Regions from separate parts of the Cohnella candida genome, predicted to be linked through region 1. Evidence: riboswitches for the same ligand, from Rfam matches in the RefSeq annotation. Region 1 holds a riboswitch; each other region holds the start of a gene.
The links. A riboswitch is a leader RNA that binds a small molecule or an ion and turns the genes downstream of it on or off. The one in region 1 is predicted to bind cyclic di-GMP.
Positions count from the first base shown of each region.

Region 1 (3,273 bases):
TCATGGATTGGTACAACGTTTTGCCGGCGATCAGCACGTCGTTCATTGCGCTAAGCGCGATTTTGGTCGCGATCGGATGGAACTTGATTTTGCGGAAGAAGAGAGAGGCGCACCGGAAAGTCATGCTTGCGGCAGCGGCGGCAGCTCTGATTTTCTTCATCATCTATTTGTCCCGTACCATCTTCGTAGGGAATACGGAATGGGGCGGGCCGGACAGTTTGAAGCCGATCTATCTCGTCTTCCTGCTGTTCCATATCGTACTCGCGGCAGTTGCGGCGGTATTCGGCATCACGACGATCGCGCTGGCCTTCCGCCAGAAGTTCGCAAAGCACCGCAAATGGGGCCGCGTCACCGCGACGATCTGGTTCGTCACCGCGATTACGGGAGTGACGGTGTACTTCCTGCTGTATCAGTTTTATCCGGGCGGACATACCAAGCCGGTCATCGACGCCATTTTCTAAAATGCTGTTAGCGGACAAGCCAGTCTCCATTATGGAGGCTGGCTTTTTTACACCTGCTCCGCTGTTTTGAAGCGTTAACCTTTAACCAGGTTGAATAGTGGCTGTGGTCCGCAGACAGCCGACCTGTCGGTAACGGCTGACGCTCGCTCCCGATTTCTGTATTATCTCCCTTCCCACGCCCTTCGAGTGTTATACTGAAAACAAAAAAGTCACCGTGAGGATGTGAGGGACATGGGGATCAGCATCATTCGGAATGGCGAATTCATCGAGAGCGTATCCACCAAAGGCGCCGTCCTATCCCTGGTCGCTTCCGGCGACGGTACGGAGATCATTCACCACAAACTGGAGGCCGGGTACAAAGTTTGGGTCGCTCCAGAGGAAGGCTGGATGGCGCTGGAACACGCGCATATTCTCTCCGGAGAGTTGGTTTGGAAGAAGTCGGACGGAGACGTCGTGCTCGGGCCAGGGGACTCCATTACCGCTCATATGGTTACCGAAATGGCCCTGTTTATCGCTTCGACGGAAACCGAGTTTCTCTATATCGTTTCACGCCCTTATTTTCATAATTACAGCGGTTCCGTCCAGAAGTATTTCGATCTAGCGGTGAAAATCGAAGAAAAAGACGGCTACACCTCCGACCACTGCGATCGGATCAAACGGCTGTCTTTGCTGGTCGGAGAGAAAATGGGACTCTCCCACTATGAACTCTTTATCCTCAATATGGCCGGCTTTCTTCACGATATCGGCAAAACGCAAATCCCGGAGCACATTCTCAACAAACCCGAAAAGTTAACGGATGACGAGTACGAGCAGATGAAGCTGCACACGACATTCGGCAAAGAAATGCTTCAAGAAACGGGCATGCCCGATTTGCGAATCGTCGGAGAGGTGGTCGAGCAGCATCATGAGCGGTTCGACGGCAAAGGCTATCCCCACGGATTGAAGGGGGATCAGATTTCCAAGCTGGCGGCCATCATCTCGATCGTCGATGCCTATGACGCGATGACGATAGACCGCGTTTATCAGAAAGGACGGCCGCGGGAGGCCGCTTTGCAAGAAATCGAGCGGTGCAGCGGTACGATGTTTCATCCGGAAATCGTCAAAGTCTTTTTATCGCTAGGAGATCAATTGACGTAATCGAATTGACTTATTCGATAAAAATCGATATAGTAAACAAGCAAGTAATGGTAATCCTTTGAGAGAATTGAGCACTTCCCGATAATGGCAAACTTATCGAAAGATAAGGGCGCAAAACTACAGGGCCTTCCCGTCGAAGACGAATGGCAGCCAGTTGTCGAAAGAGGCGCTTTTTATTTTACGAACAACCGGAGGTGAAACGAAATGAAACGCACGCTGCTGATCGGCACAGTCCTTCTGGCTTGCCAGATGCTGTTTGCGGGAATGGCCGGCGCTGCAACGTATTCTTCTTCCAGCGATAAATACGTGAATCTCAATCTTCCTTTATCTCTTCCGAAGTTAGACACGGGCAGCCTGACGTTTAACACGCAACAATCGCTCTACAACAACGTGATCAACCCGACCGGCCTCTCTTACAACTACTACTATTACTGGGTTACGGTGAACGGAGATCCGGTTCTCGCCCTCGATCCTTTTAAAATCACGAACTGAAAAACTACCGCAGGCGCTGTCCTGGCGGTAGTTTTTTCTTTGTGAAACGTCTTATAACGTTGGCGGCACCCCTAAACGCTCATTCAAAATCACTCGCAGCTCATCGGGAATCCGTTCAAACGCGACCCCTTTCCCCAAAAACAAAAGCCAGTCCGCATAATAAGCCAGCGCCTCCTCATCCGTCACATCCAACTGAACATTGAAAATCCCGCTCGATTGGAACATCCCGGTAAAGGACAAAACGATTCCCGGCGGGTGCAAACGTTTAAAACGCTGAATCCCCCTCGCATCAAGCTTCACGACAAGATTGGCGTTACGTGCGATAAGCAATTTTTTGCTCAAAATCTCTTGCTCGGACCCCTTCATCTCTTTCTCGGCAATGGCCGAATCCCGCAGCATTTCAACCGGCAAATAACGAAACTCATCCGTATCCAAATCATAAACCTCGACCAGCCACTGAGCGTTAGAGTTGAAAATATGCAGCAAATAAACATCCATCAACTGCGGCCAGCCGGGGCTCTGCTCATAAGTCAAACGCAAGTGTTTATCCCGCATGGCAAGCGATATCAGCTGGTTCAATTCCGCAGGCGCCGCGTCATCCAGCTCTAGGAGATTCGGATTGGCGGGATTCGTATTTTCAAAAAGCAAGATACGATTCAGCTCGATCAGCTCGTCTTGCTGGGTTTGCGGCGCGATGCCGATGAGTTTTTCCGTGATGGAACGGCGATTTTGCAGATAAGGCAGCTGCGAATTTTTCGACGCGATAAAGCTGATAAAAATCGCCCTCAGTTCATCAGGCGTAAATCGGACGGAGGGCAGATACTGATTTTGCATGACGAAGTAGCCGCCGCCGCGGCCCAGTTCGGTCGTCAGCGGAAAACCCATCTCCTGAATCTCGTTAATGTCGCGGATCGCCGTCGCGCGGGAAATCTTGAACTCCCGCTGGATCTCGGCAATCGTGAAATGCGCGCGGTTATTGATATAGCGTATGATCAGGTTTACTCGTTCTGTTTTCTTCATGCTTTTATTGTAGCTTTGATTTTTCATAAAAGGTATCATTTTTTGATACATTCGGAATTTAGAATCAATCTTGTAAAATAAAACCTCAAAGGAGAGAATAAGATGTCTGACTACTCCATCAAAACGATCACGGAAAACTACAAAATGACGGCTTACGGTGTTT
Region 1 is NZ_CP033433.1:4,880,885-4,884,157, forward strand. It holds gene EAV92_RS22625 (DUF420 domain-containing protein) at 3-461, shown strand; gene EAV92_RS22630 (HD-GYP domain-containing protein) at 693-1,598, shown strand; cyclic di-GMP riboswitch class I at 1,675-1,760, shown strand; gene EAV92_RS22635 (hypothetical protein) at 1,803-2,090, shown strand; gene EAV92_RS22640 (helix-turn-helix transcriptional regulator) at 2,142-3,137, opposite strand; gene EAV92_RS22645 (hypothetical protein) at 3,213-3,273, shown strand, end outside.

Region 2 (3,273 bases), 120 kb from region 1:
GCTTATTGATCCGTTTTTTATTGATGTGGTGGAGGGTGGCCTGGCAGTGCTTTTAAACCAGCATGCCCTCCGCTTTCCGGATCACTTCCGCAATCCGTCCCTCCAGCTCGTACATTTTCCGATGCTGCTCGACGATTTGCCGCGTGGCGGTATTCACGGAGCCGAGCAAGCCGGCGGACAGTTTGGCGTCGCGTTTGGAGAGGGACTGAGTGAAGCTTCTCCAAACCGTCGACTGGCTGTCTTTCGGGGCTTTCAGTGCGCTCTTCAAAGCTCGGATCTGCACTTGAAGAGGGGAGACCGCGGAAAGTTCGTCGCGGATCTTCTTCATTTTCGCGGACGTCGCCTTTCTGGCTTGCTGGTAAGCGGCGTCTTTGTTTTTGATTTCCTGGCGGGCGAGCTGGACGGGGATTTTGTAGGCATCGGACTGGGCTTGGAACAGGGCGGTCAGCGTCTTGTTCTTCACTTTCCGCGCGGCAGCCAGCTGTTGGTTGGCGCTGCGGTAGAGGTCGAACAGCTTCTGGTGCCTGCTCTTCGTCTGCTCGGCATCCGCTTTGAGCTTGGCGAGCTTGTCCGCGTCAATCTGCTGGATGCGTTTGCGCAGCGTCGTCAGCTTCTCTTCGCTGCGGTAATGGAGATCGGAAACCTTCTGCTCCCATTCCAGAGCGGACTGTTTTAACGCCACGTAATCCAAGTGCTGCTGCTTCAGTTTGGGTCCCCAAGTATCGTCAGCCGCGGCAAGCGTCCGTTCGTACTCCTTCTTCTGGGAGTCGGTGAAATCCGGTGAAGCGGCCCAAGCGGGAGGGGCGGCTAAGGCAGTCGCCAAAATCAAAAGGAACGATGACCAAATCCAGGCTTTCGTGATGAGCGGCTTGACGTTCATAAGCGAAGGTCTCCTTTCGCGCGCCCGGAAAACGAAAAAACACCCGCAAGCGAGGCTGTTGAGCCTGGCTTACGGGTGCTTCCCGGTGCGCGTTCATTGATTTTCGTCCACTATAACCCGCTGGAGTCGGTCGTGTCAAGAGAACAGCGGAACGTTTGTTCGTTTGATGCGAGTGGTGGGCGTCCGGATTAACACATAAGTAAACGTGGTTTACTTAAGTGGGTGGATGGTGGGAGTGCGAGAGGGTTTAAGTAAATGTGATTTACTTAATTCGGCGGATGTTGGGAGTGCGAGAGGGTTTAAGTATACGTATTTTACTTATTTCAGCGGGAACACGATGCGACGAGCAAATTAGTCTCTGTGGGAGACTATTTCAGCGGGAACATGGTGCAGCATGCAAAATAGTCTCTGTGGCGCGTTATTTCAGCGGGAACATGGTGAAGCGAGCAAAATAGTCTCTGTGGCGCGTTATTTCGGTGGGAACATGGTGCAGAGAGCAAAATAGTCTCTGTGGGAGACTATTTCGGCGCAATCACGGCGCAACGATGCGATAGTTCCCTAGTCCGGGTGGGGAGGGGGCTGGAGTCACAGATAAACATAAACTTTCTAGAATTCAATATTTTGTGAATTCTATAAGTTATCGGATGAAAACTGCGCATCAATACCCAACAAGCAAGCATCATACTAGGTCCAAATGCGCTTTTTCAGGACGACAGGCCTACTCCAAATACGCTGGCAATCCCTGTCGTTATACATATCGAAATGTTCAGAAAATTGATATTTACGTCGGATTTCAGGAAGATTATGTATCGGGCTATGATGAAATCACATCGAACCGGTGAGCCGAACTCAAAGCTCCTCCGGGTCTCGATAAAGGCAAACCCCGCGAAAGCGGGCGACGCAAAGCTACAGGGGCTAAGGACGCGATGAAGGCGCGTTACGCCAGCCAGCTGCCGAAAGATCCGGGGAGCTCTCTTTATTTTAGGGAACCCCCCTTTCGGGAAAAGGCGGGTTATTTTTCGTGGGATTGGAGGTGCGAGAACCGCATGATGCTGGTCATCCGGGAGACCGGACGGCAGCTGGGCTTGCGGATCGAAAAAGCGGACACGTTTTTCCGAAGGTTTCGCGGGTTGATGCTGACGCCGTCTCTGTCGGAAGGATCCGGCCTTCATATTCAGCCCTGCAGGGCGGTCCATTCTTTCTTCATGAAATATCCGGTGGACGTGCTGCACCTGGATGCCGAGGGCAAGATCGTCGGAATGGAGCATGGCCTTAAGCCGGGCAACATCGGGATTTCCTTCCGGAAAACCCGCTCGGTCGTCGAATTGCCGGCGGGTACGCTGACCCGTGAAGAAGTCCAGTTGGGACATACCGCCATATTCGAAGAACTTAGCGATTTATCCATTACTTAACCCCATTAAACGAGGAGGAAACAAAATGATGAAAAAACTGATGGGATTGCTGAAGCAAGAGGAAGGACAAGGCATGACGGAATACGGTCTCGTGCTCGGCCTGATCGCGGTGGCGGTCGTCGCCGCTCTGATTCTGCTGCGTGACCATATCATCGCGCTGTTCAACAACGCGGAAACCACGGTCAACAACGGCGTGACGCGTATGGGAACGACCCCGTCCCCGGCGCCGTAACGGATCCGATAAGCGGTCGGAAGGCCATACGTGACTTCGCGTATGGCCTTCTTTTATCCGCCGGAACGACATTTTCCGAGGAGGACCGGACGTGTGGACGAATGCCGTATTGCTGTCGGCTGCCGCGATCTGCGTGGCGACCGACTTGAAAAACCGGAAAATTTACAACGCCGTCATTTTCCCATCGCTTGCCGCCGCGCTGCTCATTCACGCTTGCCAGCGGGGCTGGAGCGGTTTGGCTGAAGGCTTGCTCGGCTTCCTCGTCGGCCTGGGCATTTTGCTAATCCCCTATCTCATGGGCGGAATGGGCGCGGGCGACGTTAAAATGCTGGCGCTGGTCGGAATGTTGAAGGGAATGGCCTTCGTGCTCGAATCCGCCGTCTACATGGCGCTGATTGGCGCCGTGATCGCGATCGGGGTTTGGTTGTTACACGAAGGACTGCGCGCGCGCATGCAGTATCTGGGTTTCGTTTGTTTTTGCCTTCGGATGAAGGTGTTCCCGGTTATGAGAGGCGGTGACGGGACCGCCGGATCCATCACTTACCCGTACGGAGTCGCCATCGCGGGCGGTGCGGTCCTCTGCCTGGCGCTGAAAGGATGGGGGGCGGCATGATCAAGGAACAGAAGGGACAGTCGCTCGTGGAATTCGCCCTGATGCTTCCGCTGCTGCTGCTCTTGATTTGCGGAATCGTCGATCTCGGACGGCTGCTGTTCGCGTACGTCAGTTTGAACATGACGGCGCAGGAGAC
Region 2 is NZ_CP033433.1:4,764,514-4,767,786, forward strand. It holds gene EAV92_RS22045 (hypothetical protein) at 53-880, opposite strand; cyclic di-GMP riboswitch class I at 1,746-1,838, shown strand; gene EAV92_RS22050 (DUF192 domain-containing protein) at 1,927-2,292, shown strand; gene EAV92_RS22055 (Flp family type IVb pilin) at 2,318-2,524, shown strand; gene EAV92_RS22060 (A24 family peptidase) at 2,616-3,137, shown strand; gene EAV92_RS22065 (TadE/TadG family type IV pilus assembly protein) at 3,134-3,273, shown strand, end outside.
Region 2: it holds a riboswitch for cyclic di-GMP, as region 1 does, so the genes downstream of both, EAV92_RS22050 (DUF192 domain-containing protein) here and EAV92_RS22635 (hypothetical protein) in region 1, are expected to answer to the same signal.

Region 3 (3,273 bases), 2.6 Mb from region 1:
TGATCAAATAAGTTTTCGCGCCGTTCTCCATTGCTTGGAACAGCATGTTTCTCTGGTCGAATGCGCTGATGACGATAATCCGGGCATCCGGATCTTCCTTCATCAGCCTTTTGACGGTCTCGAGTCCATCCATGACAGGCATCGTAATGTCCATCGTCACGAGGTCGGGACGGTGTTTACGGTAGGCGTGAACGGCTTCTTCCCCATTGGCCGCTTCCGCTGCGATTTCATAGCCCGCCTTCGAGAGAATCGCATTCAGGTTTCTGCGCATGATGGGAGAATCGTCGGTGATGAGAATGCGCTTCAAGGGCAAACCCCGCTTCCATATCTTGTCTCTCTCATTGTATATGGACCGACAAGATGTGACAATGAGGCTAGTCTTAAAAGACTATAAAAAAAAGCGCCGCTTCCCCATGGAAGCGGCGCCGAGCCGTTTCAACCGGCGTATATGCGCACGCCGTGCTTATTCTCCCGTTTGATCTGGTACATCGCGGAATCGGCTCTTTGGATGTATTCCTGCAAAGTCCTAGCCTCGAGGCAGATTCCGACGGAAGCCGAGACCGTCAAAGCCATCTCCCCGATCGGCAGCGGGCGCGACAAGCGGTCCATGAGATGGTCCACCGCCTCAAGCACCGTTTCTTCTCCGGCGTCCGGAAGGAGGATGACGAATTCGTCTCCTGCATATCGGCAGGCTGCCGATTGATGGACGACGGCGATTTCCTTCAGGATGGCGCCGATTTTTCGCAGCACCTCGTCCCCGATCTCGTGGCCGTAGGTATCGTTGATGCTTTTGAAATCGTCCAGATCCAGAAAAACGATCGCTTTCTTCGCATTCGTCGGTAAGTGGTAGAACAAACCCTCCATGTACTTCCTGCGGTACACGCCCGTCAAATCGTCGAAAATCGCGTTTTCCTCCACCTCGATCAAGCGGCTGACCAATTCGGCCATTCTCTCAAGCAATCTCGCATCCTCTCGGGTGAAAGCGTGCTTCCGGTCCAAGGCGCAAAACTGGCCGAATGTCCTGCCGTCCCGAAGGACGATCGGAATGCCCAGGAAGCTGCAAGCGCCGAGTTTTCCCGTAACCGGAAGGGCAAGCGTGTCCCCTTCTTTGACGAGGGTTTCGGATGCATTGTAAACGCTGATCAGCACGTAGGCGCTCTCCTGGGTTGCAGCGACGAAAAACGTATTGGCAGGTATGATTTCCCTTAGCGTCTGGAAAAAGCATTGCACTGCGTCTCGAAGGAGATGGTATTCCGTCGTGATTCCTTCATAACCGTATTCCATTGGAATTTCCCCTTGTCTCACCGCTCCGAAGCGCAAAAAAAGTCCATCCCGAAAGGAATGGACATGGCAAAGCCCACCTCTTTCGGTAACCCGGCCGCCTTAGAAACTCCATCGTTTCCTTAGGCCCGAGGTTTTGCGTCCTCGCTTTTCAGCAAGTTTGCCTTTTCGCTTCGGATGGTTCGCGTATCGTGGTTCGTGAATCACGTATCGTTCCGGCGTTCATTATTACCCGTCCGCTTGATGAATGAAACGCTACCCGCGTACGAATCGAACAAAATGTACGGGCTTCGTCCGGATGAATCCGGCAATCCGACGAGATACATCGGGTGCCAGCTCCCGGAACCGCTCGAAAGCATGCGAGAAAATAGGCTGTAATGCCGGGTCCGAATACAGCTCGCCCGGATCGAGATCGTTCTCCCCGTTTTCTTCCTCTTGACCGGCCGCCCTCTTCCTCAGCGATCTTTCCAGCTCTTCCAGCAAGAGGACGAGAGCTTCGTCGCCGAAAAACCGAAGGGAATGCCGGATATTCGCCCAGATGCGCGCCTGCGGGAGAAAATAGCAGGTCCACCAGCGGAAGTCGTCGGCGGACACGATTACGTGATCGTAATAGACCCGGAACCAGAACAGGGCTTGCTGGCCTGGGGTGAGCCGCTCGAAGAGACCCGCATGGAAGTTCTCTCCCGGCGTTCCCGATTCCTTGTACGCCGCGATGACCGTACGCACGCATGCCGTCACCAGCGTATCGTCATCCAGGGCGTCGAAGGTGCGTTTATCCATTTCCGTCAGCACGCGGATCTCCTGCCCTTCTCCTTACGATGGGATTCCGGCATAGAAGCGCAGGTAATCCTCGATATGGCTTTTCCAATACGTCCGGCTGTGGTTGCCGCTGCCCAAGTGGTACTCCGACGGAATTCCGCGGGCTTGCAATGCGTCGTACAGCTGGGACGTGCCGACGTACAGTTTGTAGTCGTCTTTATCCCCGCAGTCGAGATAGACGGACATCCCGGAGAGATCCGCCGTGCGGGCGAGCTGGACCGGATCTCTGCGCTTCCGTTCCGCCGCGGTCGGATACAGCCACGATTTCATCCGCGGCACGCTCGACCAATCCGTCCACAGCGCCGGGCTGTGGCCGCCGACTTTGGAGAAGAGATCGGGATGCCGGAAAGCGATATGCAAGCTCGCGAACCCGCCCATGGAATAGCCGCCGATATAACGGCTTTTCTTACTGGCTTCGGTGCTGTAATGCGAATCCACGTAGCCGATGACGTCATGTACCATATAATCTTCGTAGCGCCCATAGTAACGGGAATGCACCGGATCCTTCGGAGTCTCCAGCCGATAGGCGTCGGAAGAATTGAGACCGTAGCTGTTGTCCATTTCCGGAGCGACGATGATCAGCGGCTCGATGCTGCCGTCCTCTATCAAACGGTCGGCCGCTTTATCCGTCTGCATCTCCGGCATCCAGGCGGACTCGGTTCCGAAATATCCGTGAAGCAAATAGAGAACGGGATAACGGCGGCTGGCGTCGTAGCCCGGCGGTAAGTAAATCTGCAGACGCTTGTCCGCGTTTAACGCTTTGCTGTGGAATTTCACCTTTTCCAATCGCGAGGGAGAGGGCGGCTTCGATCGGGACGTCTGCTCAGACGCCGTTGCGGAAGGAGCCGAAGGTACGGAAACCGCCGGCGTCGAAACCGCTGTCTGGGAAGAGGCGGCGGTCTGCGCCGCAGGCTGGCCGTCCGATGCTCCGCAACCGGCCGCAAAACCGAACAGGACGACCGCTCCCGCCGCGATCCATAATTTTCTCATTCCCCGCACTCCCCCGCATCGATCCTCAACTGAAAAAAAGCTGACTCCAGTGTATCAAAGTCCGCTTCGTTTTTACAATTTTCGATTCGTGCTGCGCCGTTTAGGAACCCGACGCTCGGGGAAATTTACTTCGGTGGAGGTGGTCACACGTGGATTCCGAAACGCCGAAGCCCGATACGGCGC
Region 3 is NZ_CP033433.1:2,200,147-2,203,419, forward strand. It holds gene EAV92_RS10445 (response regulator) at 1-307, opposite strand, end outside; gene EAV92_RS10450 (sensor domain-containing diguanylate cyclase) at 436-1,284, opposite strand; cyclic di-GMP riboswitch class I at 1,366-1,456, opposite strand; gene EAV92_RS10455 (hypothetical protein) at 1,537-2,073, opposite strand; gene EAV92_RS10460 (alpha/beta hydrolase) at 2,095-3,090, opposite strand; gene EAV92_RS10465 (cold-inducible protein YdjO-related protein) at 3,240-3,273, shown strand, end outside.
Region 3: it holds a riboswitch for cyclic di-GMP, as region 1 does, so the genes downstream of both, EAV92_RS10450 (sensor domain-containing diguanylate cyclase) here and EAV92_RS22635 (hypothetical protein) in region 1, are expected to answer to the same signal.